DNA from 4 places in the Desulfocurvus thunnarius genome. Region 4 is predicted to be linked to each of the others. Evidence: riboswitches for the same ligand, from Rfam matches in the RefSeq annotation. Region 4 holds a riboswitch; each other region holds the start of a gene.
The links. A riboswitch is a leader RNA that binds a small molecule or an ion and turns the genes downstream of it on or off. The one in region 4 is predicted to bind cobalamin.

Region 1: linked by a shared signal. The riboswitch ahead of ACZ5KV_RS15765 (sirohydrochlorin cobaltochelatase) and the one ahead of metE (5-methyltetrahydropteroyltriglutamate--homocysteine S-methyltransferase) in region 4 are both predicted to bind cobalamin.
Region 2: linked by a shared signal. The riboswitch ahead of ACZ5KV_RS00055 (sirohydrochlorin cobaltochelatase) and the one ahead of metE (5-methyltetrahydropteroyltriglutamate--homocysteine S-methyltransferase) in region 4 are both predicted to bind cobalamin.
Region 3: linked by a shared signal. The riboswitch ahead of ACZ5KV_RS05670 (ribonucleoside triphosphate reductase) and the one ahead of metE (5-methyltetrahydropteroyltriglutamate--homocysteine S-methyltransferase) in region 4 are both predicted to bind cobalamin.

The regions. Positions count from the first base shown of each region.
Region 1 covers NZ_AP042411.1:3,552,678-3,559,880, reverse strand. Annotated here, with positions in the region: gene feoB (ferrous iron transport protein B) at 1-1,383, opposite strand, end outside; gene ACZ5KV_RS15795 (FeoA family protein) at 1,384-1,602, opposite strand; gene ACZ5KV_RS15790 (FeoA family protein) at 1,643-1,867, opposite strand; gene ACZ5KV_RS15785 (energy-coupling factor ABC transporter ATP-binding protein) at 2,220-2,879, opposite strand; gene ACZ5KV_RS15780 (energy-coupling factor transporter transmembrane component T family protein) at 2,876-3,631, opposite strand; gene ACZ5KV_RS15775 (hypothetical protein) at 3,631-4,254, opposite strand; gene cbiM (cobalt transporter CbiM) at 4,248-4,889, opposite strand; gene ACZ5KV_RS15765 (sirohydrochlorin cobaltochelatase) at 4,893-5,888, opposite strand; cobalamin riboswitch at 5,997-6,199, opposite strand; gene ACZ5KV_RS15760 (PAS domain-containing protein) at 6,384-7,203, opposite strand, start outside.
Region 2 covers NZ_AP042411.1:5,720-12,922, forward strand. Annotated here, with positions in the region: gene ACZ5KV_RS00045 (ABC transporter ATP-binding protein) at 1-728, opposite strand, end outside; gene ACZ5KV_RS00050 (FecCD family ABC transporter permease) at 725-1,810, opposite strand; gene ACZ5KV_RS00055 (sirohydrochlorin cobaltochelatase) at 1,812-2,708, opposite strand; cobalamin riboswitch at 2,855-3,074, opposite strand; gene ileS (isoleucine--tRNA ligase) at 3,293-6,136, shown strand; gene lspA (signal peptidase II) at 6,155-6,670, shown strand; gene ACZ5KV_RS00070 (PLDc N-terminal domain-containing protein) at 6,667-6,885, shown strand; gene ybgF (tol-pal system protein YbgF) at 6,882-7,203, shown strand, end outside.
Region 3 covers NZ_AP042411.1:1,312,497-1,319,699, reverse strand. Annotated here, with positions in the region: gene mobF (MobF family relaxase) at 1-1,421, opposite strand, end outside; gene ACZ5KV_RS05695 (hypothetical protein) at 1,424-2,146, opposite strand; gene ACZ5KV_RS05690 (hypothetical protein) at 2,143-2,505, opposite strand; gene ACZ5KV_RS05685 (helix-turn-helix transcriptional regulator) at 2,699-2,899, opposite strand; gene ACZ5KV_RS05680 (hypothetical protein) at 3,110-4,024, shown strand; gene ACZ5KV_RS05675 (ATP-binding protein) at 4,264-5,514, opposite strand; cobalamin riboswitch at 5,753-5,933, shown strand; gene ACZ5KV_RS05670 (ribonucleoside triphosphate reductase) at 6,076-7,203, shown strand, end outside.
Region 4 covers NZ_AP042411.1:2,937,646-2,944,848, forward strand. Annotated here, with positions in the region: gene metE (5-methyltetrahydropteroyltriglutamate--homocysteine S-methyltransferase) at 1-1,109, opposite strand, end outside; cobalamin riboswitch at 1,239-1,441, opposite strand; gene ACZ5KV_RS12860 (sigma-54-dependent transcriptional regulator) at 1,491-2,978, opposite strand; gene ACZ5KV_RS12865 (sensor histidine kinase) at 2,963-4,447, opposite strand; tRNA gene ACZ5KV_RS12870 (tRNA-Sec) at 4,735-4,828, opposite strand; gene ftsH (ATP-dependent zinc metalloprotease FtsH) at 5,163-7,203, shown strand, end outside.

The DNA.
Region 1 (7,203 bases), 620 kb from region 4:
GAAGTAGGCGCCGATCAGGATGAGGTACAACGGCACCTTGGCCAGGCAGTTCATCATCGGGGCCACGAGGATGGTCGCCAGCCGGGCGCGTTCGTCGGGGATGGCCTTGGTGGCCATGACCGCCGGAATGGCGCAGCCGCCCACGTACACCCCGCCCAGAATCAGCGGCAGCGTGGACTGGCCGTGCAGCCCGAAACGGCGGAAGAGCCGGTCCAGGATGAAGGCCATGCGCGGCATGTAGCCGCTGTCCTCCAGGATGGCGATGAGCGCGAAGAGCAGGAAGAAGATGGGCAGATAGTTGAGGATGGCCGTGACGCTCTTGACCGTCCACATGCCCAGGGAACGCAGCAGGGGATCGTCCAGGAACCCGGCGGCGGGCAGGACCCCTTCGGTAAAGCTCTCCAGCGAACCCCACACCGGCCAGACCTGCGCGGCCACCCAGCCGCCGAAGACGATGGAAATCTGATACAGCGCCAGCAGGATGCACAGCAGGATCACCGGCCCGGCGAAGCGGTGGCAGACGACGGCGTCGGCCTTGTCCGACAAGGTGCGGCGCTTTTCGCCCGGAACGGTGACGAAACGGCGGAAGATGTCCGCGCAGACCCGGTGGCGGGTGAAGGCGATGTGCCGGTCCGCGGACAGGCCCGCGCCAAGCTCGAACTCCGCGCGCAGAGCCTGGACCCGCGCGGCGATGTCCCCGGCTCCGGGGTGCTGGCGCGCGAGCAGTGCCCCGGCCTCGGTGTCGCCCTCCAGAAGCTTGATGGCCAGCCAGCGCGTGGGGTAGGCCTGCGCGACCTGCTCGTCCGTGCCCAGCAGGTCGCCGAGCACGGCGATGGAAGGCTCCAGGGGCCCGTAGTCCACGGCGAACGGCGCGCCGGGGGCGGCCCCGGCCAGGGCGGCAACGGCGGCCTTGAGCTGCGGGCCGCCAGCGCCCTTCTTGCCCACGGTGGGCACCACCGGGGCGCCGAAGTAACCCGCCAGACCCTGCACGTCCACGCCGATGCCGCGCCGCTCGGCCACGTCCATCATGTTCAGGTTGAGCACCACGGGGGTGCCCATCTCGAAGAGTTGCAGGGTCAGGTAGAGATTGCGCTTGAGGTTGGAGGCGTCGGCCACGTTGATGATGGCCCGGGGCTTCTCGTAGAGAATGAAATCGCGCGCCACGCGCTCCTCGAGGGAGTAGGACGTGAGGCTGTAGGTGCCGGGCAGGTCCACCAGTTCCACGGGGTGGCCCTCGGCGGAAAAGCGCCCGCTTTTCTTCTCCACGGTGACGCCGGGGTAGTTGGCCACGTGCTGACGGGCCCCGGTAAGCATGTTGAAGACGGTGGTCTTGCCGCAGTTGGGCTGCCCGGCCAGGGCGACCAGAAGCTTGTCCTGACTCACTTACTCCACCTCCACATGGGCGGCCTCGTCGTGGCGGATGCTCATGTGGTATCCGTCAACCTCCAGTTCCACCGGGTCCACCAGGGGCGCGTTGCGCACGACCTGGATCACGGCCCCCGGGAAGAAGCCCAAGTCCATAAGCCGCTGCCCCAGGGCTCCACCCGTGTTCAGGGCCTTCACGGCGCGGGCCTCCCCGGGCCGCATTTCGTTGATCGTCATCGATTTCCCCTCGAAAACATGTTTGCCGCGCCCGGCGGGCTCAGGCCACCAGAACCCTGCTGGCAATCCCGGCCTCGACCATCACGCGCCCCTGGCCCACGGAAACGAGCATCGGCCCGCCGCCGTTGGCCAGAACGTCCACCTCCACCCCGGGCAGAAGCCCGAGGGACTCCAGGCGCGACTGCACCTTGCATCCGGCGTCGATGCCCACGATGAAGGCCTTTTCCCCGGCGAGCACGGTCTTGAGCGTTCTTGGGCCAGTCATGGCTTGCCTGCTCCTTTCCCTTGCGCGGCGCCGCGGGGCCCCGCCCCGCGCCGACTGCGCACCCCAATTGAGGTTGATAATGAAAGTCAAGTTCCTCTTTAGGCGGCGCCCGGAGATGCGTCAAGGATAAAAACAAAAGAGCAGGCCGCGCATGGGCTTTGGCCCGGCGGGCGGGAACGGAGACGGCCCGTCGGGGCCGCTGTCAGACGGATCGGAAACGCCGCAACGGAAGGAAGACGAAACCCGGCCCGGGGTGCCGGAGCCGCTCCGCTCTCCTCCCGCCGGGAACAACACGTATTCCCCGTGAATTCCCAGAGAAGAGCTTCCGCCGTCCGGCCGTGGCCGCCACGGTTCACCCCGGCGCGAGGATCGCGCCGTCGTGCAGGCAGACCGTCCTGGTGGCGACCCGGGCGAGGAATGCGTGATCGTGGGACACGAGCACCAGGGCAAGCCCTCCCGTCACGAGGATTTCCTCAAGCCGGGCCACGCCTCGCGCGTCCAGGTCGTTGGTGGGTTCGTCCAGCAGCACGGCCCGGGGCCGCATGGCCAGCACGGTGGCCAGGGCCACGATGCGCTTCTGTCCGCCGGACAGGGTGTGCGTCGGCGCGTGGGCCAGCCCGGCCGCGCCCAGGGTGCCCAGGGTTTCCACGGCCCGCGCCCGGGCCTCCTCCTGGCCGCAGCCCAGGTTCAACGGCCCGAAGGCCACGTCCTCCAGCACCGTGGGCAGGAACAACTGGTCGTCCGCATTCTGGAAGACGATGCCCACATCCCGGCGCAACCGCCGCAACTGCTCCCGCAAGACGACCTGCCGGCCACCGTGGAGCAGCCGCCCCGAGGCCAGGGGCCGCAGCCCGGCAAGGGCCAGCAGGAGCGTGGTTTTCCCGCTGCCGTTGTCGCCCGCCAGCCCCACGCGCTCGCCCGAACGTACGGCGAAATCCACGGCGCGGAGCGCGGCGTCCGGGCGCCCCGGGTAGCGCACGACGGCCTGTTCCAGAGCCGTTATGGCCGTCATGGCAGCCAGCCCCGGTCCAGCAGCGTCAGGCCGAGGCCGAGGGCAAACAGCAGCCCGACGACCGCGGGCCCGGTCGACGAGGGTGCGGCTTCGGGTTCCAAGGTGCGGAAATGGCCGTCGAAGCCGCGCGCCACCATGGCATCCTGGATGCGCCCGGCCCGGTGCAGGCTGCCCGCGAGGGTCTGGGCAAGCAGGTTCGCGATGGTCCGGTAGGTGTGCAGGTTCATGCCCGGCTCGAAGCAGCGCGCCGTGCAGGCCAGGCGCAACCGCTCGAACTCGCCCGCCGTGATCCAGATCTGCCGGTAGGAAAAGGCCAGGAGCAGCACGAACTTGCGCGGCAGCCCCAAACGCTGGAGCCCCTGGGTCACCGAGGCCGCGGTGCAGGTGCCGACCAGGGCCAGCAGGACGCAGAACATGGCGTTGCCCTTCACGATGATCCGCAGGCCGAGCAGCAGGCCGTCCTGGCTCACGGCGGGCCACAAGGGCCAGGGGCGCCCGGGGTACGTCAGGGCAAGGGCGGCCAGCATGAACGCGAAGAACCCGTTGGGCGGGACCAGACGCCGCAACACGCCGCGCAGGGGCACGCGCCCGGCCGCGAGCAGCGCCAGCCCCAGCCCCAGGGCCGCGAAAGCGGCGCCCTGCGTCCGCAGGGGGGCCATGGCACAGGTCAGCCCCGCGGCGCCCAGGAGCTTGTGACGGACATCCAGACGCGCCAGGGGGCCGGAGGTGGGCAGCGGCACGTCGCGGAGCATCACCCGACGGAGTCCTTGCGGCGCCGCCGGGTGTCCGCCAGGGCCGCCACCCCGGCCAGGCCGAAGATGTAGCCGATGCCGCCGAGGATGGCGCTCAGGTCCGGGCCGGTCCTGGCCTGGGCCGTCAGTTCGCGGCGCAAGGGCTTCATCTCCTCGCGCACGGCTTCGCGCATCAGGGCCTTGAGGTCCTCGGGGGCGAAGCCGGAGGCGGCGGCAAGGGCCGCTCCGCTCTCTTCGCCCTTCCCCGCTTCGACGGCGGAATCGGGCCCGGGCGCGGCGGGCACCGCCCCGGCGAACTCGTCGATGGGCACCATCGCTTCGGCCTGATGTCCGGCGCCCGCGTTGCCGACCACACGCAGGTCGTTGCCGCGCGCAAGGGCCGCACCCGGCACCTCCGCCTCGAAGAATCCCGCCTTGTCCGCGACTCCGGACAAGATCTCCTCGCCCGTGGTGCCGTCCAGGACCGTGATCTTGGCTCCGCTGCCCGCGCTGCCGTCGCTGAACCCGATTTCCGCCACGACCATGGCGCCCTCGGCCCAGGCGTTGAGCAGAACCTTGTGCGCGCTGGCGGGCAACGCGGAAACCGTAACCAGCAAGACGGCGAGCAGCACGCGGATCAGCATGGCGTGACCTCCTTGGAAGCGGCAGGCCGGAATCCGTCGCCCAGCCCCAGAATGGTTGGATGGGTCCTGGCCAGGGCACCTACGGCGAACATGGTCACAAAGCCCTCGATGAGCATGACCGGGACGTGTGCGACGACGATGAGCCTGGCCGCGTCGGCAAACCCCTCGTCCGTGAAGGCGACCGAAAGCGCGGCCATGAGCGCCGTGCCCAACACGGCGCCCGCCCCGCCCAGGAACCCCGCCACGGCGGCCCGCCGCCCTCCGGCCCGGACGTGCCCCGCCAAAAGGAACCGGCACAGGAGGGCCGGGACGGCCACGTTCATGGTGTTCACGCCGAGCACCGTGATGCCGCCGAACTGAAAAAGCAGCGCCTGGAGCAGCAAGGCCACCAGGATGCAGGGGAAAGCGGCCCAGCCGAGGATCATTCCCAGCAACCCGTTGAGCAGCAGGTGAACGCTGCTGGGGCCGAGGGGCACATGGACGAGCGAACCGACGAAGAAGGCCGAAGCCAGGGTGGCCGCAGTAATCAGGTGGTCGTAATCCAGCCGCCTGAGGCCGACCCACGTGCCGAGCAGAGAAACGCCGCCGCCCGCGAGCAGCACCGGGGCGGACAAAACGCCTTCGGAGATATGCATGGCCTATGCTCCCTGCGTGGCAGGCTGCGGCGCCACGGCCCGATATGTCGTTTCCAGATGCTCCAGCCACAGGGCGCGGTACGGGCCGTGCTCCATGGTGCCGGTCATGCAGGTTCGCACGTCCAGCCCGGCGGCGGTCATGCGGCTTTTCCAGGAATGCGGGCCGTCCCCGGCGATGTCCACGCGTACATGGTGGCCCGGGGCGCTCATGAAGGGCAGCAGCCAGACCCGCCGCGCCCCCGCCGCCCGGACCCGCCGGATCACGGCCTCGCAGCCCGGCTCGCCCATGAGCGTGCCCATGAACAGCAACGGGTCGTCGCGGCGGGCCAGGGCCTCGAAGTCCAGGTAGCGCCGGTGCCCTTCGTGGTAGGTGCCGTGGCCCACGAGGACCAGAGCATCGCCCGGGCCGCGCTCCGGGGGCGGGTATCCTGCCAGGGCGGCCAGGGCGGCGGCCAGGTCCGCCCCGGCCATGAGCATCGGGCCGCCGACCTCCACCTCGAGGAAGCCCTTGCGCGGGTGGCGGAAGACATGCGCCTGGTCCCGGGTCCAGTGGTATTCCACGCCGGGCACCGTATGCAGCGACTGCACGGCCAGGTGCGTCACGCCCTCGTCGTGCAGCCGCGAGAGGGCCACGGCCACGGAATCGTTCTCGAAGCCCCGGGCGGCGAGCTTGCGGCGGATCTTGTGCGCCGTGTAGGCCCAGCGCACGGGCACCCCGGGGAAGCGCCCGCGCACCTCGCGCTCCATGGCCTCGTAGCCCGCGCGGGCGTCGGGCAGGGCCACGCCGAAGGCCGCCAGCAGAATGCCGGGGCGTGCCGGGCGCGGGCGATGGTGGTGGTGACCGTGATCGTGGCCGTGACAACAGTGGTCGTGATGGTCGTGACCGTGGGCATGGCCATGCTCGTCACGGCCGGGGTCGTGATGGTCGTGGTCGTGGTCGTGGTGGTGGATATGGCCATGGTCGTGGCCATGCTCGTGGTCGTGGTCGGCGTGGGACATGCCCCCTCCTCGTGGGTTCCCATGGCACCGCCGACGGGGCGAGGAGGAGCGGCCCGCAGGGCGCCGCCCTGCCGTGACCAGCCCCCCGCCGCAAAGACCCGTTGCGGTGCTCGGGAGATTCGGACGGCAGGTCTTCTGGCTCCCCGGACGGCGCCCGGCCTTCCCGCCCCGGCAAGGGGCAGTGGCATCGTGGGGCGCCGCGGCCTCCCGCGCAAGGCGCGCGGGCCGGGTCACAGCGGCGGGTCCGCTCCGGTTTCACACCGGATTCCCTTTTCATCTCCTTGCGGAGAACCATCCGCCGGAAGGCTAGCCGCTGGTGCCATGCGCTGTCAAAACCTAAAGTCGTGCTCCCCGCGCGCCAAAGGGCCCGCAACCGGCCGCGGCTCGCCCGCCCGCGTGGTTCTTGCCGGAATTCCGGGGCATGGGCATGCAGCCCAAAAAGAACAAGGGCACGCGACAACGCCGCATGCCCTTGTTCCCATCCCGGCGCGCCCGTTACGGCTTTTGCCGCCAGCGCCGCAAAAGCCGCCCGAAGGCCTCCGCAACGTCGGCATAGCGCGCGTCGGCGTCCGTGCCGAAGGTTTTGGCCTTGCGGCTGGCGAGAATGAGCACGGCATGCAGGCCATGCTCCGCGTAAAAGGGCCGCGCGTAGTACGAACGCACCCCCTGGGGCGCAAAAAGCGCCCAGTCCACGGATTTGACGCTGTTCAGCGTATCCTCCACCAGCAGGGAACCGAGATCGAAGCGCTCGATGTCCTGGGCGATGGTGCCCTCGTAGGCATGGGTCGCGCCCCATTCCAGGCTGGTGAACGCCCGCCCCACGCCGAAGACCGTCACCTTGCCGCTGCCCGCCTGGATGTGCGAAAGCATGAGGCCGTCCACTTCCGGGCCGCATGCGTTCCAGAGGTTTTCCAGGGCCGGTTGCAGGTCGCCGGGGCGCAGGGCTTCGTCCCTGGCGGTGTCGAAGGGCCGCAGCAGCGTTTTCGCCTCCACGCAGACCAGGGCCACGCGCACCACCCGGTCTTCCGGCCCGCCCCAGGGCGTCAGCCGCACATGCGCCGAAAACAGACCGCGCTCCGCATTGCCGAGCATGAGCTTGCCCGACCACGCGTCGCTTCGCACGGCCTGGCGCGCGGCGTTCATAAGCTGCGCCCCCAGATGCTGCGGCGCCACGTCCGCCATGGACAGGCGACCGGCATCGTCCGCCCGGCGCATGAAAAGACCGTCGGCCGCCGCGTTGGCCTCCCTGATGGCGCAGCCTTCCAGGTCGATGGTGAACACGGGGTAGTCCGCATCGCCCACGCGCATGCTGAGC
Region 2 (7,203 bases), 680 kb from region 4:
CCGTAGATGTCCGAAAGCGTCCGTTCATGGAAAACGTCCTTCACCGGGCCCGCGCAGGCCACGCGCCCGTCTTTGAGAAACACCAGCGTGTCGCAGTACAGCGCGGCGAGGTTCAGGTCGTGCATGGCGCACAGCACCGCCCGGCCCTGCCCGGCCAGGGTCCGCAGCAGGTCGAACAGGCGGATGGTCGCGGCCATGTCCAGGCTGGCCGAGGGTTCGTCCAGCAGCATGGCCGGGGTTTCTTGGGCCAGGGCCCGGGCCAGCAGCACCCGTTGCAGTTCCCCGCCGGACACGGCGTCCGCCGGACGGTCCCACAGGTGTTCCACTCCGGTGGCGCGCATGGCTTCGCGGGCGGCGCGGCGGTCGGCCTCGCCGGGTCCGGCCAGGGCCGGGCCGTGGGCGAAGCGGCCCATGAGCACCAGGGTCGAGCAGCGCAGGGCGAAGGCCATGTCCAGCCGCTGGGGCACGCAGGCCACCAGCCGCGCCCGGCGCCGCGCGGGCAGGGCGTGCATGTCCGCCCGGGCGGCGGCGCCCTCCCCCGCCTCCTCCACAGTGACCCGTCCGCCCGAGAGCGGCAACACCCCGGCCAGGGCCAGCAGCAGCGTGGTCTTGCCGCTGCCGTTGGGGCCCAGCAGCCCGGTGAGGCCTCCGGGGGCCACGTCCAGGGAGACGCCGTGAAGCACCTCCGCCCGGCCATAGCCGCAGCGCACGGCCTCGGCGCGGATCACAGCCCGCCCCCGCGCGCCCGGCGCCGCAGCACAAGGCAGAAAAACGGCCCGCCGAGCAGCGCCGTGACCACGCCCACGGGCAACTCCTGCCCATGGGGCAGCACCGTGCGCGCCGCCACGTCGGACCACAGCAGGAGCAGCCCTCCGGCCAGGGCCGACACCACGGCCAGCGGCCGGTGCTCCGCGCCCAGGGCCAGGCGCACCAGGTGCGGCGCCACCAGCCCCACGAAACCGACCACCCCGGACACGGAGACCGCCGCCCCCGTAAGCAGGCTGGCCGCCAGCAGCAGCGCCAGCCGCGCGCGGTCGGCGTCCAGCCCCAGGGCCCGGGCCTGGGCGTCGCCCAGGGAGAGCAGGTCCAACTGTCGGGCCCGGGCCGCCACCAGCAGCCCGCCGGTCAGGAAATACGGCAGGGCGAAGCCCACGTGGGCCCAGCCGCGCCCCTGCAACGAGCCCATGACCCAGAAGACGATGCCGGCCACGGACTCCTCGTCCAGGGCCTTGAGCAGCGAGATGAGCGCGCCCAGGAACGTGGCCACCACGATGCCCGCCAGGACCACCGTTTCGCGGCGCAGGCGCCCGCCCACGCGGCCCAGGGCGATGACCGCCCCCAGGGCCGCGAAGGCCCCGGCCATGGCCGCCACGGGCAAGAGCCCCACCCCGGCCCAGACGGGCAGCGCCGCCAGCCCGAAAAACAGCGCCAGGGAAGCCCCGAAGGCCGCCCCGGTGGACACGCCGATGGTGAACGGATCGGCCAGCGGGTTGTGCAGGATGCCCTGGAACACCGTGCCCGCCATGGCCAGGGCCGCCCCGGTGAGCCAGGCCAGACAGGCCCGGGACAGGCGGATGTCCACCACCACCACGGCGTGGGCCGGGTCCTGCCCGTGGCCCACGGGCAGTCCCAGGGCCGCGCCCAGGTGGGCCAGAACCTCGCCCGGGGGGATGGGCAGCGGCCCGCACAGGCAGGCCGCCGCCAGTGAGGCGGCGGAAGCGATGCCGAGCAGCGCCGCCAGCGGCCCAAGCCGCCAGCGCCGCGCGCCCGGGGCCGTCAGGCCCGCGTCCGCCGCCCCGCCGCCGTGCATTCTAGTTCTCGTCCAGCCCGGCAACGGCCTGGCGCAGATGGTTCAGCCACAGCGCGCGGAACGGGGCCAGCTCGGCCAGCCCCTGGAGCACGGGCCGCGCGGCGATGCCTTCGCCCGCCAGCACGGATTTCCAGGAATCGTCTTCGTCCCCGGCCATGTCGTTACGCGCATGGTCGCCCGCCACGGACATGAGCGGCACCAGCAGGGCCTTGGCGGCGCCCTTCTCCTTAAGCTTGGCCACGACCCACTCCAGGCCCGGGGTGCCTTCCACCGTGCCCACCAGGGCCAGCGGGTCGCGCTGCTCCAGGTACCATTGCAGGCCGGGGTAGTAGATGTTGGCCGGGTGGTGCGTGCCGTGGCCCATGAAGACCAGGGCCTCGCCCTCGGCGCGCTGCGGGCCGAAGGTCGCCAGCAGCGTGTCGGCCACGGCGGCCATGTCCGCGTCGGTGCTCATCAGCGGCTGGCCGATGGCGACCTTTTTGAAGCCGTCGAAATTCGTGACGACGTGGACGAGCTTTTCGTGGAATTCCTCGCCGGGAATGGCGTGCAGGGACTGCACGGCCAGCCGGGTCACGCCCGCGTCGAGCAGTTTGGCCAGAGCCACGGGCACCGAGTCGGTCACGCGGCCCTCGGCGGCCAGCTTTTCGCGGATGATGTTGGACGTGAAGGCCCACTGCACGGGCATGCCGGGAAAGGCCTCGCGCACGGCGGCGTCCATGTCGTCGAAGGATTTGCGGGCCTCGGGCACCGAGGTGCCGAAGGCCACCACGAGGATGGCGGACTTGTCCTTGGCCGGGGCGCTATGCCCGGAAAAAGCGGGAAGCGCCATGGCCAGAACCATGAAAAGGGCCAGCAGCAGCCCGGAAAGGGCCGGGCGGCGGCGCGGGACAGATCGCATGGAAACCTCCTTGCGACATGTCAGGTGGGCGGCCTGAAGCGGGTGCGGTGGAAGGGCCCGGGGCCCCGGCGACATGCCGGGCCGGGGGCGCGTCGGGATGCGCGGGGGCATCGGCCCGGCGGACGAATGCCCTCGTCGTCCGCCGGCAGGCGCGCGGGCATCCGGCAGGTCTTCTGGCTCTTCCGGTCCTGGCTCTTTCCTTCCCGCCCCGGGGCGCGTCGCGCGCGGCGGGGCAGTGGATTCATCAAGAGCAGGAGCTTCCCTGCGCGGCGCGCAGGGCCGGAATCACAGCGGCGGGGCCGCCCCGGAGTTGCACCGGGTTCCCTTTTCACGCCCCGAGGGGCGACCAGGATGCGAAGAGCCCTTCTAGCCCAAAGCGCCCGCGGTGTCACCATGCATCCTTGGCCGCCTTTCTTTGTCGTGCTTTCAATGCGCTGGAAATACATTGAAAATACATGGCTGCCCCGTTCTTCCCTCCCGCTTCCGGAGCTCCGCTCCGGCCTTGACTTTCCAACCGACTTGATTACGGTTGTCTCCCGCTTCAAACCCGGCCCGTCATATCTAAAACATAGGGACCCCCGCGCATGAGCGACTACAAGAAGACCCTGCATCTGCCGTCCACGGCGTTTCCCATGAAGGCCAACCTGACCGGCAACGAGCCGAAGATGCTCAAGTTCTGGGAAGAGATCGATGTCTACGGCACCATGATCGCCGCCAACGAGGGCCGGGAGCGCTATGTGCTGCACGACGGGCCGCCCTACGCCAACGGACACATCCACCTCGGCACCGCGCTGAACAAGACGATCAAGGACATCATCGTCAAGCATCGCAACATGAGCGGGCTGAAGGCCGAGTACGTGCCCGGCTGGGACTGCCACGGCCTGCCCATCGAGCACAAGGTCTCCCAGGAGCTGCGTGAAAAGGGCAAGACCGACCTGCCCGCCGTCACCGTGCGCAAAATCTGCCGCGACTACGCCCGCAAGTGGATCGACGTGCAGCGCGGCGAGTTCAAGCGCCTGGGCGTGCTGGGCACCTGGAGCGAGCCCTACCTGACCATGAACCCGGTCTACGAGGCGGCCACCGCCCGCGAGCTGGGCAATTTCATGGGCCAGGGCTCGGTGGTGCGCAGCAAGAAGCCCATCTACTGGTGCAACGACTGCAAGACCGCCCTGGCCGAGGCCGAGGTCGAATACCACGACCATACCTCGCCCTCGGTCTACGTGCGTTTCCCCCTGCCCGACGCCAGGCTGGCCGAGGTCGCCCCGGGGGTGGACCCCGCGCGGGCCTTCGTGGTCATCTGGACCACCACGCCCTGGACCCTGCCGTCCAACATGGCCGTGGCCCTGCATCCCGAGTTCAACTATGTGGCCGTGCGCGCGGACGGGGAGTTTTACGTTCTGGCCGAGGCGCTGCTGGCCGACTGCGCCGCGCGCTTCGGCTGGCAGGCGCCGGAGGTCGTGGCCCGTTTCAAGGGTGCGGCCCTGGAGGGCGCCGTGGCGCGCCATCCGTTCTACGACCGCGCGTCCCGGGTCGTGCTGGCCAACTACGTGACCCTGGACGCGGGCACCGGCTGCGTGCACACCGCCCCGGGCCACGGCCGCGAGGACTACGACACCGGCCTGCGCTACGGCCTGGAAATCCTGAGCCCGCTGGACGACTCCGGGCGCTTTTTGCCCAGCGTGGAGCTGTTCGCCGGGCTGCGCGTGGACGAAGCCAACCCCAAGGTCATCGAAACCCTGAAGGAACGCGGCGCCCTGCTTTCCCAGGAGAAGATCCGCCACTCCTACCCGCACTGCTGGCGCTGCAAGCAGCCGGTGATCTACCGCGCCACCACCCAGTGGTTCATTTCCATGGAACGCAACGGCCTGCGCGCCCGGGCCCTGGAGGCCATCCAGAACGAAGTGCGCTGGATTCCCGCCTGGGGCCGCGAGCGCATCCACAGCATGATCGAGACCCGCCCGGACTGGTGCATCTCGCGCCAGCGCACCTGGGGCGTGCCCATCGTGGCCCTGCTGTGCAAGGACTGCGACGAGGCCTGGTTCGACAAGGATTGGGTTCTGGACATCGTGTCGCGCTTCGAGGCCCACGAGCGCGGCTGCGATTACTGGTTCGAGGCGCCCATCGAGGACGTGGTGCCCGCCGGGCTGACCTGCCCCAAATGCGGCGGCAGCCACTGGGAAAAGGAGGACGACATCCTCGACGTGTGGTTCGATTCGGGCACGAGCTTTGCCGCCGTGGCCGAAAAGCGCCCGGAGCTGACCTTCCCCACGGACATGTATCTGGAGGGCTCGGACCAGCACCGCGGCTGGTTCCACAGCTCGCTGCTGGCCAGCGTGGGCACGCGCGGCCGCGCGCCCTACCGCGCGGTGCTGACGCACGGCTACGTGGTGGACGGCGAGGGCAAGAAAATGTCCAAGTCCATCGGCAACGTGGTGGCGCCCCAGGAGGTCGTGGACAAGTACGGCGCGGACATCCTGCGCATGTGGGTCGCCTCGGAGAACTACCAGGACGACGTGCGCTACTCCGACGCCATCATGGCCCGGCTGGTGGACGCCTACCGGCGCATCCGCAACACCCTGCGCTACCTGCTGGGCAACCTGGGCGACTTCGACCCCGCGCGCCACGCCGTGGCCCCCGAGGCCATGCTGCCCCTGGACCGCTACGCGCTGACCCTGGTTTCGCGCATCCACGCCCGCGTGCAGCGCGCTTTCACGGATTTCGAGTTCCACCGCGCCTTCCACGCCCTGCACACCATGTGCGGCACGGAGCTGTCGGCCTTCTACCTGGACATCGTCAAGGACCGGCTCTACGTCAGCGCCGCGGACTCCCCGGAGCGCCGTAGCGCCCAGACCGCCCTGTGGCAGATCACCATGACCCTGCTCTCCGACGTGGCGCCTATCCTGAGCTTCACCGCCGAGGAGGCCTTCCAGCACCTGCCCGAGCCCATCCACCCCGGCGTGAAGACCGTCTTCGCCCTGCGTTTCGCCATGAACGAGGGCTACCTGCTGGACGAAGACACCCGCCAGCGCTGGGACACCGTGGCCGCCGTACGCGCCGAGATCACCAAGGCCATCGAGCCCGCGCGCAAGGCCGGAACCGTGGGCCACAGCCTGGACACCCACGTCACCGTCCACGCCCGCGAGGAACTGCTGGACGACCTGAGGACCCCGGGCGCGGACCTCGCGGAGATCTGCATCGTGTCCAAGGCCGATCTGGCGCCCCTGGACGCCGCCCCGGCCGACGCCTGGGCCAGCCAGGAGGTCCAGGGCCTGCGCATCGCCGTGACCCCGGCCCCGGGCGCCAAGTGCGAGCGCTGCTGGAAGTACAGCGAGGCGCTGGGCACCGCGCCCGAGCATCCCGGCCTGTGCCCGCGCTGCGCGGCGGTCATGGCCCAGGACGGCGCCCCGGCGGAGGACGGGCGGGGCTGAGGCCCGCGCCCGGTAGCCATGCGCAAGTTCGCCCTGCCCCTGGGGCTGGCCGCCGTGGTCCTGGCCCTGGACGTGCTGACCAAGGCCCTGGTCCAGTCCTCCATGGCGCTGTATACGCGCATCGAGGTCGTGCCCGGGTTCTTCAACCTCGTGCACGTGCTCAACAAGGGCGCGGCCTTCGGCATCCTGTCCGACGAGAACATCGGCTGGCAGCGGGCGTTTTTCATCGTCACCGCCCTGGTGGCCGTGGGCGTCATCGTGTATCTGATCCACACCGGCCATGCCCGGGACCGCTTCGGGGCCTGGGGGCTGGGGCTGGTGCTCGGCGGAGCCCTGGGCAACCTGGCCGACCGCGTGCGTATCGGCTATGTCGTCGATTTTCTTGATTTCCACCTTGGCGGCTGGCACTGGCCGGCCTTTAACGTCGCCGACATCGGCATCACCTGCGGCGTGGGTCTGCTCATCGTTTCCTTCTACAGGATCGAGCGCCGCGCCAAACGCCCGGCCCAGCCCGCCGGACGGGAGAACGGATGATCCCCACGACCATGGCCCCCTGGTTTTTGGGCCTTCTGGGCGCTACGGCCATTTGCCTTTTCGTCTCGTTCTGGGCTATCTGGCATGCGTACTGGCGAGTATTCCCCACCGGCCAGGAAAAGGCCCTGTGGCTGGTGGCCGCGGTCCTGCTGCCCTTCGTGGGCGGGCTGGCCTACCTGTTCTTCGGACGCAATCGAGGGAGGTTGCCCCAATGAAAAAAGAAGCCCTGCTCTGCCTGGGCCTGTGTCTGGCCGTTTCCGGCTGCGTGAACCCCGACGACGTGCGCACCCTGGACGGTCGCGTCTATGAGCAGTCCCGCCGTGTGGACGCCCTGGAGCAGAAGGTCGAGCAAGTCTCCTCCCAGGGCAGCATCCAGGCCGATTCCTGGTCGCAGATGCAGTCCATGCGCCAGGAGCTGGCCGAGGCCCGGGGCGACATCGAGATGCTCAAGCGCGAAGTGGAAACCCTGCGCCAGGGCGACCAGTCGGCCATGCTCGCCGAAGACATGCAGGACGTGAAGATCGCCCTGCAAC
Region 3 (7,203 bases), 1.6 Mb from region 4:
GCTAAGCCGATTATCCTGTCCCTGCCGTATATCGATGCTACCGCGTCTAGCGCTGTGGTTTTGCCCGTGCCTGCATCTCCTTGCACGATGGATACGAGATCCTTGCTTCCGAGGATGTGTCGCACCATATCTGCTTGCTCGTCTTTGAGGGTGTACCCTCGGCTATTTTCCAGGCTTTTGTTGTAGGCAGCCAACCCTTGCTCAATTTCCGAAGCAGGCAAGGGCGGTTCATGGGCGCCCCTGTTTTCTTGGAGCCTCTTCACGAAATCCCTCTCTGCCTCCACAAGATCGATAGTAGTCATTTCGTGGTTGAGCCAGGTGGAGTCTGTTTGGTCTGGGAGGGAGATCACTTGTTCGTTTGGGGCTTCTGCCTTGAAAAGCCTTTCCACCTCTCTGGGTGAAATGCCTTGCCCTTGTCCGCGGGCCTTTCGGATGGCTCTGCCGTACACTGATTTGGCAGTGAAAATACCATCGAGTTCTGATGCTTCTTGAATGGACTCCCTGACGAATTGTGCCTTGTCTTGGGGCTCAAATGATTTTCGTGCTTGAATGCCTTTGTCGGCCTTGATCCCCTCAAAATCAAGGCCGACTTCTTTGGAGCGGTTTTGCCACTCGCTGAGCAGTGCCTCTTGGCTAACGGTTTCTTTTCTTCGGCGGGTTGCGAAGCAGGCCTTTTGCCGTTCGTCATCGGATGCGGCCTCGTAGGTCAGGCCCTGGGCTTTGAGGGTCTGCTCAATGTCTGCCTTCCGGGAGGAGAAGGATTTGATTTGGTCATCATCAATGCCTTCAAGCTCGAAGGACTTCCCCTTTTCGCGGACGGTGTAACCGCGTTGGGTGAGGGCATTGATGAGGGCGGAGTCGTACACTTGGCCGAGGTGCTTTTGATTGCGGTAGATCGCGTGGTAGTTGAGGTTGGTGATACCCTCTGCTGCCTCTGCGGTGCACGCGTTGGCAATCAGGCAGTGGCTATGAAGATTTGGGTCTTGATTCCTGTTCGTCGAGTGTTCGAAGCAGGCCACAACCAGGCCCCTCGCTGGGACGCTCTTCACTGAATCCCTGTCCCTGATCCTGGTTGTGACCATGCCGCAGTGCTCGATGTAGTCTATGGTGTCCTGGACGGCCTGGCGGTGCGCTTCGAGGGCGTCCCTGCTTTGAGCCGTGTCGCCCAGGGCATAGAGCAGGGACACCGACTTAGGCGGGGAAAGGGTGAGGTCTTTGGCCTTCCTGTGGTGGCCGTTTGCCCCTTCGTTAAGGGCCTCGAAGCGTTCAGCGGTGAAGCCTTCGCTTAGCCCGTGCTGCTCAACGCCAGTGCCTAGAAGCTGAACATCAGAATCCGAGCTTTGGTAGTAATCATCCTTGCCCTGGGAGTAGTAATCGCTGATGCCGCCCTTAGCGAGGTTCTTAAGCCGTGCGATGCCCATGGCTAGAAACTCGGCTTCTTGGGGGTGCTGGACGGCCCTATAGGCTTGGTGCTGGCTTTCTTGGCAAAGTACTCTTCAGGTGAAATCCCAAGCCGCCTGAGCACCTGTTGTTCTTCCTTGGCCATGTACTTGACCACGGTTTTGATGGGGCCTTGTTCCTGTCGGTAGATTTTCAATTCCTGCTCTTGTTTCGCCACCTGGTTGGTCGATGCGGCCAGGCTGTCCCTCAGGGTGCGGATTTCCTCCTTGTAGGGAGCCGCTGGGTCGCCAAAGCTCGCACGTGCCTGCTCGTAGAGCTGGTAAGCGTATTCTCGCCCAATGAATTTGCTGAGCGCAAAGGCAGTGGTGAGAAGAATGATCAGGAAGAAGACTGCGCCGCTAACAAGGATGATCTGGGCCTCCAATGTGATATCGGAGGGGTATGCTTCAGGGACCCTGGGGCTGAACGCCTCGGAGGCATACGTTTTGTAGTCGTGGTCCAAGATGGAGCTCAAAGAGTGTCGGTCGAGGACGAACCAGGCCGCATTAGGCGTCTCCGCGGAAGAGCGAAAGGCGCTGGAATTGAGGTAGATCGTTTGCACTTGCTTGCCAGATAAGACTTCGTATGCCTCTCGGCCAGAAACTCCGAGTGCGCTCATGAGGCTCAGGGTGAGAGTGAGTGCAAGGATCAGGGAAAGCGCCGCAATGAGGCAGTGGATTCGGGGCATGTTGGGATGATGCATCATTTTAGCTCCTTGAGAATTTGTTGATAGGTGTCTTCGGTTGCCTGCTTGAGTTCTTCGAGTTCAATTTCTGCGCTGTCGGGCTGGAGTAGTTCGACCAACGCCCGGCCCGAGTAGTTCCGAGTGAAGAGCAGGCTTTTCAGGATGAATTTCATCAGGGCGACTTGCTGCTCTCCGTTTTCAAGCAAGTGGTTGACGGCAAATGGCAGCGCAGCGGGCATGTCTACGCTCATATCCCTTGGGGCAAACGCCTGGGCTATGGCAGCCCGTAATATGGAGGACTCCGAGCGTCCTTCTTCATGGGCGCGGACTTCAATCTCTTTGGCGAGCTGGCTTGAGATGAAGACTTGTTTCCTCAGCACGTGGTTAGGACCTCCTACTCGTTACGATTCGCCGGGAAGCCTTGTCTGGCGCGGGCCTACTCTTTGGCGAGTCGTGTGGCTGGACCCTTGGGCGGGGCAATTTGTGTAATCTTTGAGGTTGGTTGCCTATACGGAACGTGTAGACACGTGTAGTCCTGCCCGAAGGGCAGGGCTTTGGGGCTTCCCCATCAGGTCACCTCTGGGCATTTGCTTCTTCGATCTTGTCCTCAAGCCACTGGTCGATGGCCTCCACGGACCAGGCAAGCCTTCGGCCAAGGCGGAAAGGGGGTGGTACGGCATCGTAGTTCTTTCTTGCGAGGTGGCCGTGGATCGCTGAGACCGTGAACCCCAGAATTGCTGCTAACTCGTTGATGTTGTACAAACGTTTTCGCATGTGTTCCTCCTTGCTGGTGAGTGCACATTCGCATGCATCCATCAGGGGGAGGTAGGTCTGCCGTTTGTCTCTTGATAAAAGATATCAATTGGGATGGGGCAAGAATTGGGCGAAGATCATAAGCAGAAGTCGTTTCACCTGTCCGAGAGTGAGAAGCAAAGCCTCGTAAGTCTTTGGCGGGTTGGAGGACCCAAAGGCGTAGCTAGGGGAATGTGCGATGAATTCAGGCGTAGATTTCCTGATTGGCTAGAAACCTTAAATAGTGGCCCGCGTTCTCCTCAGTATTTGCCAGCCGTCATAGATTTTATGGCGATTCCCAAAGATAATACTTGGCATGAATTAGAGATTAATTTGCGGGAGCTTGCTCGTTTCTTTCATCGTGGTAGCGAAGAAGATTGCAAGAAGAATGAGCTGTTTAAGTATTGGGACACGATGCGAAGCTTGTGGCGGGCGACTGTCGGGAATAATGGTCAGAGATTTAGGCGGCAAGTATACAGGCGGCAAGATAGCGACTCCTATGAAACATGGGAAAGTATTAGAGATATTGTAAATGTTTCTGTGTGTAGTTTTTGCTGGCGTGCTGTATTTGTAAGGCGTGGCGATTGCTCTCGGAGGCTATGCCATGAACATTTTGATTTAGGTACAGGTAAGGAATATCAACAAAGATACAGGATGCTTTACGGAACAAAGAAGACGCATTCTATGTACGGCGATGTGCTGTCGGATCGATACGCCCAAAAGCTCAAGTTAGTTATTGTTGGGACTAAGGTGAATGTTGGAGGATGTGGGGAAAGTGACCAAGTTGTTCGTACTGTCGATGAGGCTTGGCAAGAAAAACCAAGTGCGGTGATTGATATTTTCCCTCATGTCAAAAAATATTTATTAGATAAGAATATTAACCTAGGTTCAGCAAGGGAAATTATAAAAGGTTTAGAAGAGCCGTTGAGAAATGATGAAGCGGAGGACGTTTCGCAACGTAGAGAAATGTTTTATGCTGATTGCGAGTTGTATTTTAGATTCTATGTTGAGCACTTGGTTTGGGCAGAAGTCTGGCTCGAAAGGGAAGCAGAAATGGTTTGGGGAGGCCGGAGGCCTGGAGCTGGTAGGCCTAGAAAGGAGAAATGAGTAGGTTCAATCTGAATGTTTTTTGCTCCAAATTTGCTCCACTGGGGTTGAAAATAGGTAAAGAAAGTTGAAAACGCATGATGATTCAACTCCCTCATGTCGTTGACTAAACTCTCGTAACTTGCTGTATTAATTCAATGATTTTCGAGACTTAAAATCCCTGGGCCGCAAGGCTGTGCGGGTTCAAGTCCCGCCCTGGGCACCAAGGCTTTTTTGGAGTTGTGCTATTTCATGGGGTTCTATCCGCCCATCAGCCCCACCGGCACGGCAAATATCCTGTCGCCCATGGGCATGACTTCCTGGCCGGTGTAGATGACCACGCCCCGGACGAAGTGATCTCCCAGCGCGTCGCGCAGGGAGGCCAGGCCTTTGATGTCGTGCGCGGTCACGCTGGCGGCGAGTTTGACCTCCACGGCGGCCACCCGCCCGGCCCTGTCTTCCAGGACAACGTCCACCTCCACGCCGCTTTGGGAGCGGTAGTGGTGGAGCGTCACCGGATGCTCGGTCCAACTGCTCTGCTTGAGGAGTTCGCCGGCCACGAAGGACTCCAGCAGGCGCCCGGCCAGCATGGGATCGTCGGCCAGGCGTTCCGCGTCCGCGCCGCACAGATGGCAGGCCAGGCCGGAATCGTAGACATGGATTTTGGGCGCCTTGACCAGCCGCTTGCCCAGGTTGCTCGACCAGGCAGGCAGGAACCAGACGAGGAACAGCGCCTCCAGCAAGGGCAGATACCGGCCCAGGGTGCTGGCGGGCATCCCCACGCTGCGCGAGAGCTCGGCCTGGTTGTGGAGCGTCCCCGAGCGAACGCCGAGCATGCGCAGCAGGCGGATCAGTCCGCTGATGTCCTGGATGCTGGCGATGTCGCGGATGTCCCGCTCCACCAGGGTGGTGATGTACGAATCGAACCAGGCGGCGCGGCGCCTCGGGTTGGCCCGGGAGAGGACTTCCGGATAGCCGCCCACGGCGAGGGCTTCCAGAAGCGCGTCCTTCGTCACCGAAGCCGTGCCCGCGTCCTTTGGCGGGAAATCCTTCTGGAACAGCGCATGGATAAAATCCCCGTGCACGCCCGCTATTTCCCCCTGCGAGAGCGGATACAGGGTCAACACTTCCATGCGCCCCGCCAGCGAGTCGGCGATTCCCGGCAAGGCCAGGATGTTGGCCGAGCCGGTCAGAAGATACCGCCCGGCGTGGCGCTCGCGGTCCACGTCTTCCTTGATGGCCAGCATCAGGGCGGAAGCGCGCTGCGCCTCATCGATGATCGCGGGCTTTTTCAGCCCCTGTAGAAACCCGCCCGGATCGTCCAGGGCTCCGGCCAATGCGGTCGCGGAGTCAAGACTGACGTACTGGCGGCTGATTTCACCCTCGCCGGAGGCTTCCGCCAGTTGCTTCACCAGCGTGGTCTTGCCGGTCTGCCGGGCTCCGCGCAGGAAAACCACGGGAGTATCGGATAAAGCCTCCAGCAGCCGGGAATATATGGTGCGCTTGTTCATGGCGTAAAATGTACCACGGGGTGGATGATTTTACAAGCACGCCCACGCCGAGCGCTGCGCGGGCAGGAGCGGATGGTCTGACCGAGAGAGTATTCCCCTGACACGGCCGCCCCTGGCGGGGTGATTTCCAGGCGGCCTTCTCCGTCATCTTTCCCTTGTCTTTCCAGCCTGCGCAGGCCGTTCAGGAGCGGTTGCCTCCTCCCGCCTTGCCATCCCCCCGGTTCTCTCCTATGCTGCCTCCGTCTGATGTCCTTCAGGTGGCCGCAAGGCCCGAACAGGGAATCCGGTGCGAAGCCGGAGCGGTCCCGCCGCTGTGATCCCCGCCGCGAAGCGACCTCTGCCAAGTGCCACTGCGTGACGCGGGAAGGCGGCAGGGGGAAGGGGAGAGCCAGAAGACCTGCCTGAAGCCGATACTTCCCGCTCGGAGCGCGGACTCCGCACCGGGAATGCCGAACAACCCAGCCCAAACGGCGCCGGGCCGGGGCGGTTCCGCCGCCCCCGGCCGCAACCGGCGACCTCGCGTGCCCCCTTCCGCAACCGGCGGCGCGCGGCGAGAATTCCATGCCTTCGCAGATCATCAAGCGGGACGGCCGCGTCGAAACCTGGTCCACCAAGCGGATCGGCGACGCCATCTTCAAGGCTCTCAAAAGCAGCGCCATCAAGGACCCCCTCCTGGCCGAGCGCCTGGCGCGCAAGGTCGAGGCCAAGCTCGCGGACGTGGACGCCCCCGAGCAGGAGCACGTGCAGGACATGGTCCAGCAGGTGCTCATGGAGGCCCGGCTGTACAAGGTCGCCGAGCGCTACATCCTTTACCGCGAGAAGCGCCGCGAGCTGCGCAGCCAGGGCCAGGCCTTTCTGGACATCGTCGGCGTCACCGAGGGCTACCTCGACAACCTCGACTGGCGCGTCAGCGAAAACTCCAACATGGTCCACTCCTTCCAGGGCCTGATCCTGCACATGGCCGGGGCGGTCCAGGCGCGCTACGTGCTGGAAAAATACCCCGAAGAGGTGCGCTCGGCGCACAACCACGGCTACTTTCACATCCACGACCTGTCCTTCGGCCTGGCCGGATACTGCTCGGGCTGGAGCCTGCGCGACCTGCTTCTGGAGGGCTTCAACCTGGAGGACCGCTGCTCCTCCAAGCCCGCGCGGCATTTCGACGCCGTGTGCGGGCAGATGGTCAATTTCCTGGGCACGTTGCAGAACGAATGGGCCGGGGCCCAGGCCTTCAACAACGTGGACACCTACCTCGCGCCCTTCATCCGCCACGACGGCCTGAGCTATGCCGACGTCAAGCAGCAGATCCAGAAGCTGCTGCACAACCTGAACGCCACCTCGCGCTGGGGCGGGCAGAGCCCGTTCACCAACTTCACCTTCGACGTGGTGCCGCCCTCGCACATCGCCAAGGAGCCGATCATCATCGGCGGTGCGCATCAGGACTCGACCTACGGCGAATACGCCGCCGAAATGGCGATGATTAACAAGGCGTTCCTGGAAGTCATGCTCGAGGGCGACGCCGACGGGCGCATCTTCTCCTTCCCCATCCCGACCTACAACGTGACCAAGGACTTCCCCTGGGACAGCGAGGTCGGCGGCCTGCTCCTGCGCATGACCGCCAAGTACGGCGCGCCCTATTTCCAGAACTTCATCAACTCCGACCTGAACCCCGAGGACGTGCGCTCCATGTGC
Region 4 (7,203 bases):
AGCAGGTCGCCCAGGGCGCCCAGTTCGGCGCATTTCTGGGTGGCGAAGGCCATCCAGCCCCGCACCTCGGGGTCCAGGTCCGTTTCGGCGTCCAGGTCCACGGGCACATGCAGCAGGGAGCACGACGAGGCGACCATCAGCCCCTCGGGCCCCCGGCGGCGGGCCGCGTCCTCAAGCAGGGCCACGGTCCGGCGCAGGTCCGTACGCCAGATGCCGCGCCCGTCCACAACACCCGCCGAGAGCACCATGCCCTCGGGCATCCGGTCGAGCAGCGCGGGCAGGCTGCGCGCCCCGCGCACGAGGTCCACGTGCAGCCCCCGGCAGCCCGAGGCCAGGGCCAGGTCCAGCCCCGGGCCGTCCAGGGCGCCGAAGTAGGCCGCCAGCAGCAGCCCGCTGCGGCCCACGGCGCCGTTCAGCGCCGCGCAGGCGCGCGGGAAGGCTGCCCGGGCCTGGGCGGGCAGGTCCGTGCACAGGATGGGCTCGTCGATCTGAATCCACGGGCACAGGCCGTCCAGTTCGGCCAGCAGGGCCGCGTAGGCTCCCAGCACCTCGTCCAGCCGGGCCCACGGGTCCTGGCCGTCCATGCCCTTGGCCAGGGCCAGGAAGGTCACCGGGCCGAGCAGCACCGCCTTGGGCCGGTGGCCGTGCTCCAGGGCAAGGCGCACGTCGTCCGCCAGGGCCCGCGAGGTCAGGCCCAGGCGCTGGCCGGGCTCCAGTTCGGGCACGATGTAGTGGTAGTTGGTGTCGAACCACTTGGTCATTTCCATGGCCGCGACGCCGCGTGCGGCGTCGCCCCGGGCCATGCGGAAGGCCAGCTCCGGGGTCGAGCCCGGGGCTGTGTCCGGGGCAACGTCCGGCCCGGCGAAGCGCCGGGGCACGGCCCCGAGCATCAGTGCGGTGTCGAGCACGTGGTCGTAGAACGAGAAGTCGCCCACGGCGACCAGGGACAGCCCGGCGCGGCGCTGGATGTCCCAATGGCGCAGGCGCAGCTCGCGGCCTGTGGCCGCGAGGCCCTCCAGGGTCACCTCGCCGCGCCAGCAGCCCTCCAGGGCCGCCTTGAGTTCGCGGCGGACGCCGATACGCGGGAAACCGGGAATGTGCCTTTCCATCTGTCACTCCTTTCAGCAAAACGTTGGTGAAAGGGAGCAACGACACTCGAAACGAAGACGCCACAAGGCGGGACCGCCCCGGGAGGACTCCCCGGGCGGCTGCGCATGTCTGTCCATTTCGCGAGACAGTCGTGCTCCATGCACCCGGGGCGTCTCCTGGCTTCCGACCCCCATGGGGCCACGCTCTTCCCACGGCTGGGGCCGCAGTGGGCGTGGCGGGGTTTCGTGTCGGTTACAGTGGCGCGTCCGCGACGGATTTACACCGTCTTCCGTTTCCCGGGTGCGGATCGATTCAGGCAGTCTAGTGTGCCCCGGGGTTCAGGGCAAGAAATTTGCGGGCCGGAGCCGGATCCCGGTTGCGGCCATGGCTCCGGCCTTGCCTCAGCCCTCGCCGCGCCCCTCGCTGCGCCCGGACACCAGGGCCTGCACGCGGATGGCGTACTTGTCCATGCGCGCCAGCAGCGTCGGCCGCGAGACGCCCAGCAGCCGCGCGGCCTGGGTCCGGTTGCCGCCGGTCAGGCGCAGGGCCTCCTCGATGGTCCGGGCCGCGAAAAGATCGACCACCTCGTCAAGCACGTGCTCGCCGCCGCGCGTAAGCCGGGCGCGCACGAAGCGGCCCACGGCCTCGTGGAAATCGTCCCCCGGCGGGGTCTCGCCGGGCCGGTCGCCATGGATGGCGCCGAGCACCTCGTCGGCCCCCAGGGGCGCCCCGCGCGAAAAGATCAGCGCCTTGTGGACCACGTTGACCAGCTCGCGCACGTTGCCCGGCCAGGAGTGCCCGGCCAGGGCCCGGCGGGCGGCGTCGGTGAAGCCCGGGGCGGGCACGCCCATGGCCCGGGCATGGCGGGCCAGGAAGTGGTCGGCCAGCAGGTCCACGTCGCCCTCGCGCTCGCGCAGGGGCGGCAGCCACAGGGTGACCACCCGCAGCCGGTAGTAGAGATCCTCGCGGAAGCGGCCCTCGGCCACGGCGGCCTCCAGGTCGCGGTTGGTGGCGGCGATGATGCGCACGTCCACCCGGCGCGGGCCCATGCCGCCCAGGCGCTCGACGCTGCGTTCCTCCAGCAGGCGCAGGAGCTTGCCCTGAATGGGCAGGGGCATGTCGCCGATCTCGTCCAGGAACACCGTGCCGCCGTCGGCCTGCTCGATCTTGCCCACCCGGCGGGCCACGGCGCCGGTGAAGGCGCCTTTCTCGTAGCCGAACAGCTCGCTTTCCAGAAGCGTTTCGGGAATGGCCACGCAGTTGATGACCACGAACGGCGCGTCTTTGCGCGGGCCGTGCTGGTAGACCAGCCGGGCGGCCAGCTCCTTGCCCGTGCCCGACTCGCCGCGCACGAGCACGGTCGCCCCGGTGCCCGCCACGCGGCCGATGGCCTTGTAGAGCCCCTGCATGGCCTGGCTGCGGCCCACGAGCACGTCGCCCGCCCCGTCCGCGCCCTCGTCGTCCTTCCCGTCCTGGCCGCCTTCGCCGCCGGGCCCGGCGGCCACGGCCACGGCCCGGCGCTGAAAGCGCCCGGCCTCCAGGGCCTGATCGATGAGCACCAGGATGTCGGGGATGTCGAAAGGCTTGAGCACGTAGTCGAAGGCGCCCAGGCGGGTGGCCTCGATGGCCGTCTCCGTGGTGCCGTAGGCGGTCATGATGATGGCCGTGAGCCGGGGCTCCACCGCGCGCATGGCCCGGAAGCCCTCCAGTCCGTTCATGCCCGGCAGGCGCACGTCCATGATGACCAGATCCGGCACGGCCTCGCCCACGGCGCGGACCCCGGCCTCTGCGGAATTGGCCGTGCGCACGTCGTGGCCCTCCTGGGCCAGCAGGCGGCGGAAGCTTTCGCGCAACTGGGCGTCGTCGTCCACGATCAGGATCTGTGCCACTGGCCGTCCTCCTTGCCGGGCAGGGTGATGGAGAACTGCGCCCCGCCGCCCTCGCGCGATTTGGCCGTGATCCAGCCGCCGTGCTCCTCCACGATGCGCCGGGCGATGGCCAGCCCCAGGCCGGTGCCCTCCTCCTTGGAACTGAAGAAGGGCTGGAAGACCTGTTCGCGCAGGGCGGGCGGAATGCCCGGGCCCGTGTCGGCCACGCGCATGACCACCACGTTGCCCAGGGGGTCGGCGTAGCCGCGCTCCACGGTGATCTCGATCCGTCCGCCCCCGGTGAGCACGGTCATGGCCTCGCAGGCGTTGACCAGCAGGTTCACCAGCACTTCCTTGAGCTGCTCGGGGTCGGCCATGACCGGGCAGGGCTCCGCCGGAATGCGCAGATCGACCTCCACGCCGTAGGATTCCAGACGGTGGCGCATGAGGGTCAGGGCGGCCCGGACCACCTCCCCGGCGCCCACAAGCTGCTTGTGCGGCTTGGCCGGGCGCGAGAAATCCAGGAAATTTCTGGCGATGGCGTCGATGTGCCCGATCTCCTCGGTGATGACCTCGAAGTCCTCGCGCTGTTCGTCGCTCAGGCGCAGGCTGCGGCCCAGGGAAAACAGGCGGATCTTCACCGAGGTCAGCGGGTTGCGGATGCTGTGGGCCACGCTGGCGGCCAGCTTGCCGGTCAGGGCCCATTTCTCGGCCTGCACCAGATGCTCCCGGCTTTTTTCCAGCTTGTGCCGCGCGGCGCCCACGTCCTGGAGCAGGTCGCGCACGCGCCGGCCCAGGGCGGTGATCTCGTTGCCCGGGCCGGGGGCAGTCAGGTCCATGGCCTCGGCGAGGCTGTGGATGGGCCGCAGCACGTGGCGCACGAGCACGAAGGCCAGCACCCCTACCAGAGACAGCGCCACGGGCATGAACCCCAGGGCCGCCCCGCTGACCACGGCCATGCGCTGGCGCCCGGCCTGCCCGGCCTGGCGCAGGCGCGCCTCGTGCAGGTCGCGGTGGTCCTGGCAGAGCTGGAGCACCTGGGCGTACTGGGCGCGGATGCCCTGGTGCAGGGCCGCGCCCTCGTCGCGCCGCCCGTCGCGGTAGAGCGCGAGCACCGCGCCGCGGCCCTGGGTATAGTGCAGATAGCCGGACTCGATGGCGCCCACCAGGGTCTGGGCCTCGGCGTCGGGCGCCAGGGCCCGGGCCCGGGCCAGCAGCGTCTCGAAGCCCGTCCCGCTGCGCTCCAGGCGTTCCAGCCAGCGCGGGTCGCCGTCCAGGAAATAGTAGGTCGTCAGCCCGCGCTGCTCCAGCAGGGCGTCCACCAGCCGCCCCGAGGCCTCGTAGGCCGTCAGGTCGCGGTCCAGCACGCCGGAAAGCAGCGCGTCGGCCTTGTGGGTGTACCACAGGACCATGGCGCCGCCCGCCAGGGCCACGGCCACGATGGCCGCCAGCAGCGAAAAGATGTGTACGCGCAGGGACAAGCGGGGCATGGAACGCCGGACCTCCCCCCGGCCGGGCCGGGAACCCGGCAATCAAACCCGCAACGGGCGGCCATGGCAAGGGGAATCTGGTTGCCCCGGGGCCGGACGGCACGACCGGGAGCCCCACCCGCCGCGCACCCCGGGGCCCGGCGGCCGGAGCCGCCGGGAAGGCCCAAACGCAGGCCGGGGACAAGCGGCGGCCCCCCGCGGGGTTTGCTGGCCGCGCGCCCGAAAAAAAAGAGCCCTCCGGGCACCCGCCCTGAAGAGCTCTTTCATTTTACCGGAAAATCCAAGAATGGCGGAAGCGTATAGGAGTCGAACCTACCTGCGGGGGTAAGCCCGCACACTGGTTTTGAAGACCAGGCGCCACACCGGTGACGACACGCTTCCGCGCCTTTTCGCGCCGTTTCGCGCAAAGGAAGACCTCTCTAGCAGGTGCGGCGGCTTTGGGCAAGGCCGCGCCGGAGTATGCACGTTTGGACACCGCGCCGGGCCCCGCGCGCCCCCGCCCGGCCGGGCGTTTTCCCCGGCGCCCTTTGCGTGGACAGGGCAGGGCCGCTGTGCTAGTTGGAATTCTGGCCCGCCCCGGCGCGGCGCGGTGGAAATACCGCGCAATATCCAAGAAATGCACCGCCCGCCTTGCCTGGGCCCGCCAGGGGACTTATAGTCCCCCGACCGGGGCCCCGCGCCCCTTCCGACGAGCGCACAACGAGGAGCAGACGCCTTGAACAACGTCACCCGGAACCTCTTTCTCTGGTTGGCCATCTCGCTGGTGATGGTCTTCCTGTTCAACATGTTCAACCAGCAGCCGCGCACGCAGCTCACCATGAGCTACACCGAGTTCCTGCAAAACGTGGACAGCAACCAGATTGCCGAGGTCACCATCCAGGGCCGCGACATCCTGGGCCAGACCGTCTCGGGCGAGCGCTTCAGCACCTACGCCCCCGACGACCCCGCCCTGGTGGGCAAGCTCGTGGACAAGGGCATCCAGGTCAACGCCAAGCCCGTTGAGGATTCGCCCTGGCTCACGGTCTTCGTCTCCTGGTTCCCCATGCTGCTGCTCATCGGCGTGTGGATATTCTTCATGCGCCAGATGCAGTCCGGCGGCGGCAAGGCCATGAGCTTCGGCCGCTCGCGGGCCAAGATGATCACCCAGGACCAGTCCAAGGTCACCTTCGACGACGTGGCGGGCGTGGACGAGGCCAAGGAGGAACTCTCCGAGGTCGTGGACTTTTTGTCCAATCCGCGCAAGTTCACCCGCCTGGGCGGGCGCATCCCCAAGGGCGTGCTGCTCGTCGGCCCTCCCGGCACGGGCAAGACCCTGCTGGCCCGCGCCGTGGCCGGCGAGGCCGGGGTGCCCTTCTTCTCCATCTCCGGTTCGGATTTCGTGGAGATGTTCGTGGGCGTGGGCGCATCGCGCGTGCGCGACCTGTTCATCCAGGGCAAGAAAAACGCGCCCTGCCTGATCTTCATCGACGAGATCGACGCCGTGGGCCGCCAGCGCGGCGCGGGCCTGGGCGGCGGGCACGACGAACGCGAGCAGACCCTGAACCAGCTTCTGGTCGAGATGGACGGCTTCGAGTCCAACGAAGGCGTCATTCTCATCGCCGCCACCAACCGCCCCGACGTGCTCGACCCGGCGCTGCTGCGCCCGGGCCGTTTCGACCGCCAGGTGGTCGTGCCGACCCCCGACGTGCGCGGCCGCAAGCGCATCCTCGACGTGCACACCCGGCGCACGCCCCTGGGCGCCGACGTGGATACCGACGTGATCGCCCGGGGCACCCCCGGCTTCTCCGGGGCGGACCTGGAAAACCTCGTCAACGAGGCCGCCCTCCAGGCCGCCAAGCTCGGGCGCGACCAGGTGCTCATGGCCGACTTCGAGATGGCCAAGGACAAGGTGCTCATGGGCAAGGAGCGGCGCAGCGTCATCCTCTCCGACGAGGAAAAGCGCACCACGGCCTACCACGAGGCGGGCCACGCCCTCATCGGCAAGCTGCAACCCCACGCCGACCCGGTGCACAAGGTGTCCATCATTCCGCGCGGCATGGCCCTGGGCGTGACCATGCACCTGCCCGTGGACGACCGCCACAACTACAGCCGCGAATACCTCGAAGGCCAGCTCTCGGGCCTGCTGGCCGGGCGCGCCGCCGAGGAGCTGATCTTCGGCCAGCGCACCACCGGCGCCAGCAACGACATCGAGCGCGCCACGGGCATCGCCCGCAAGATGGTCACCCAGTGGGGCATGAGCGACGCCATCGGGCCCCTGGCCCTGGCCGAAAAGGACGATTCGGTGTTCCTGGGCCGCGAGATGATCCGCCACAAGGTCCACAGCGAGGACACCGCCCGGCTCATCGACTCCGAGATCCGGCGCATCGTGGACGAGGCCAACGAGCGGGCCCTGACGCTGCTGCGCGACAACATGGACACCCTGCACGCCATCGCGGCGGCCCTGCTGGAGCGCGAAACCATCTCCGGCGCGGACATCGACCTCATCATGCAGGGCAAGCCCCTGCCCAAGGTCGCGGGCCCCGGCGCGCAGGACGGCCCGGCCCTGGGGCGCCCCGGCTCCGGCCCCGAGGGCTCCGGCTCCGGCGGCGCGGCCCCGGCGGCGCCTGCCGCTCCCGCCGCCCCGGCTGCACCGGCGGCTCCGGCCGCCCCGACGGGCCAGGGCAGCGCCCCGGCCCCCAAGGAGGACACCGGCGAGCACATGGCCGGGGAATACGCCTCGCCCATGGCCGGAGCCACCCCGCCCACGCCCGGAGACC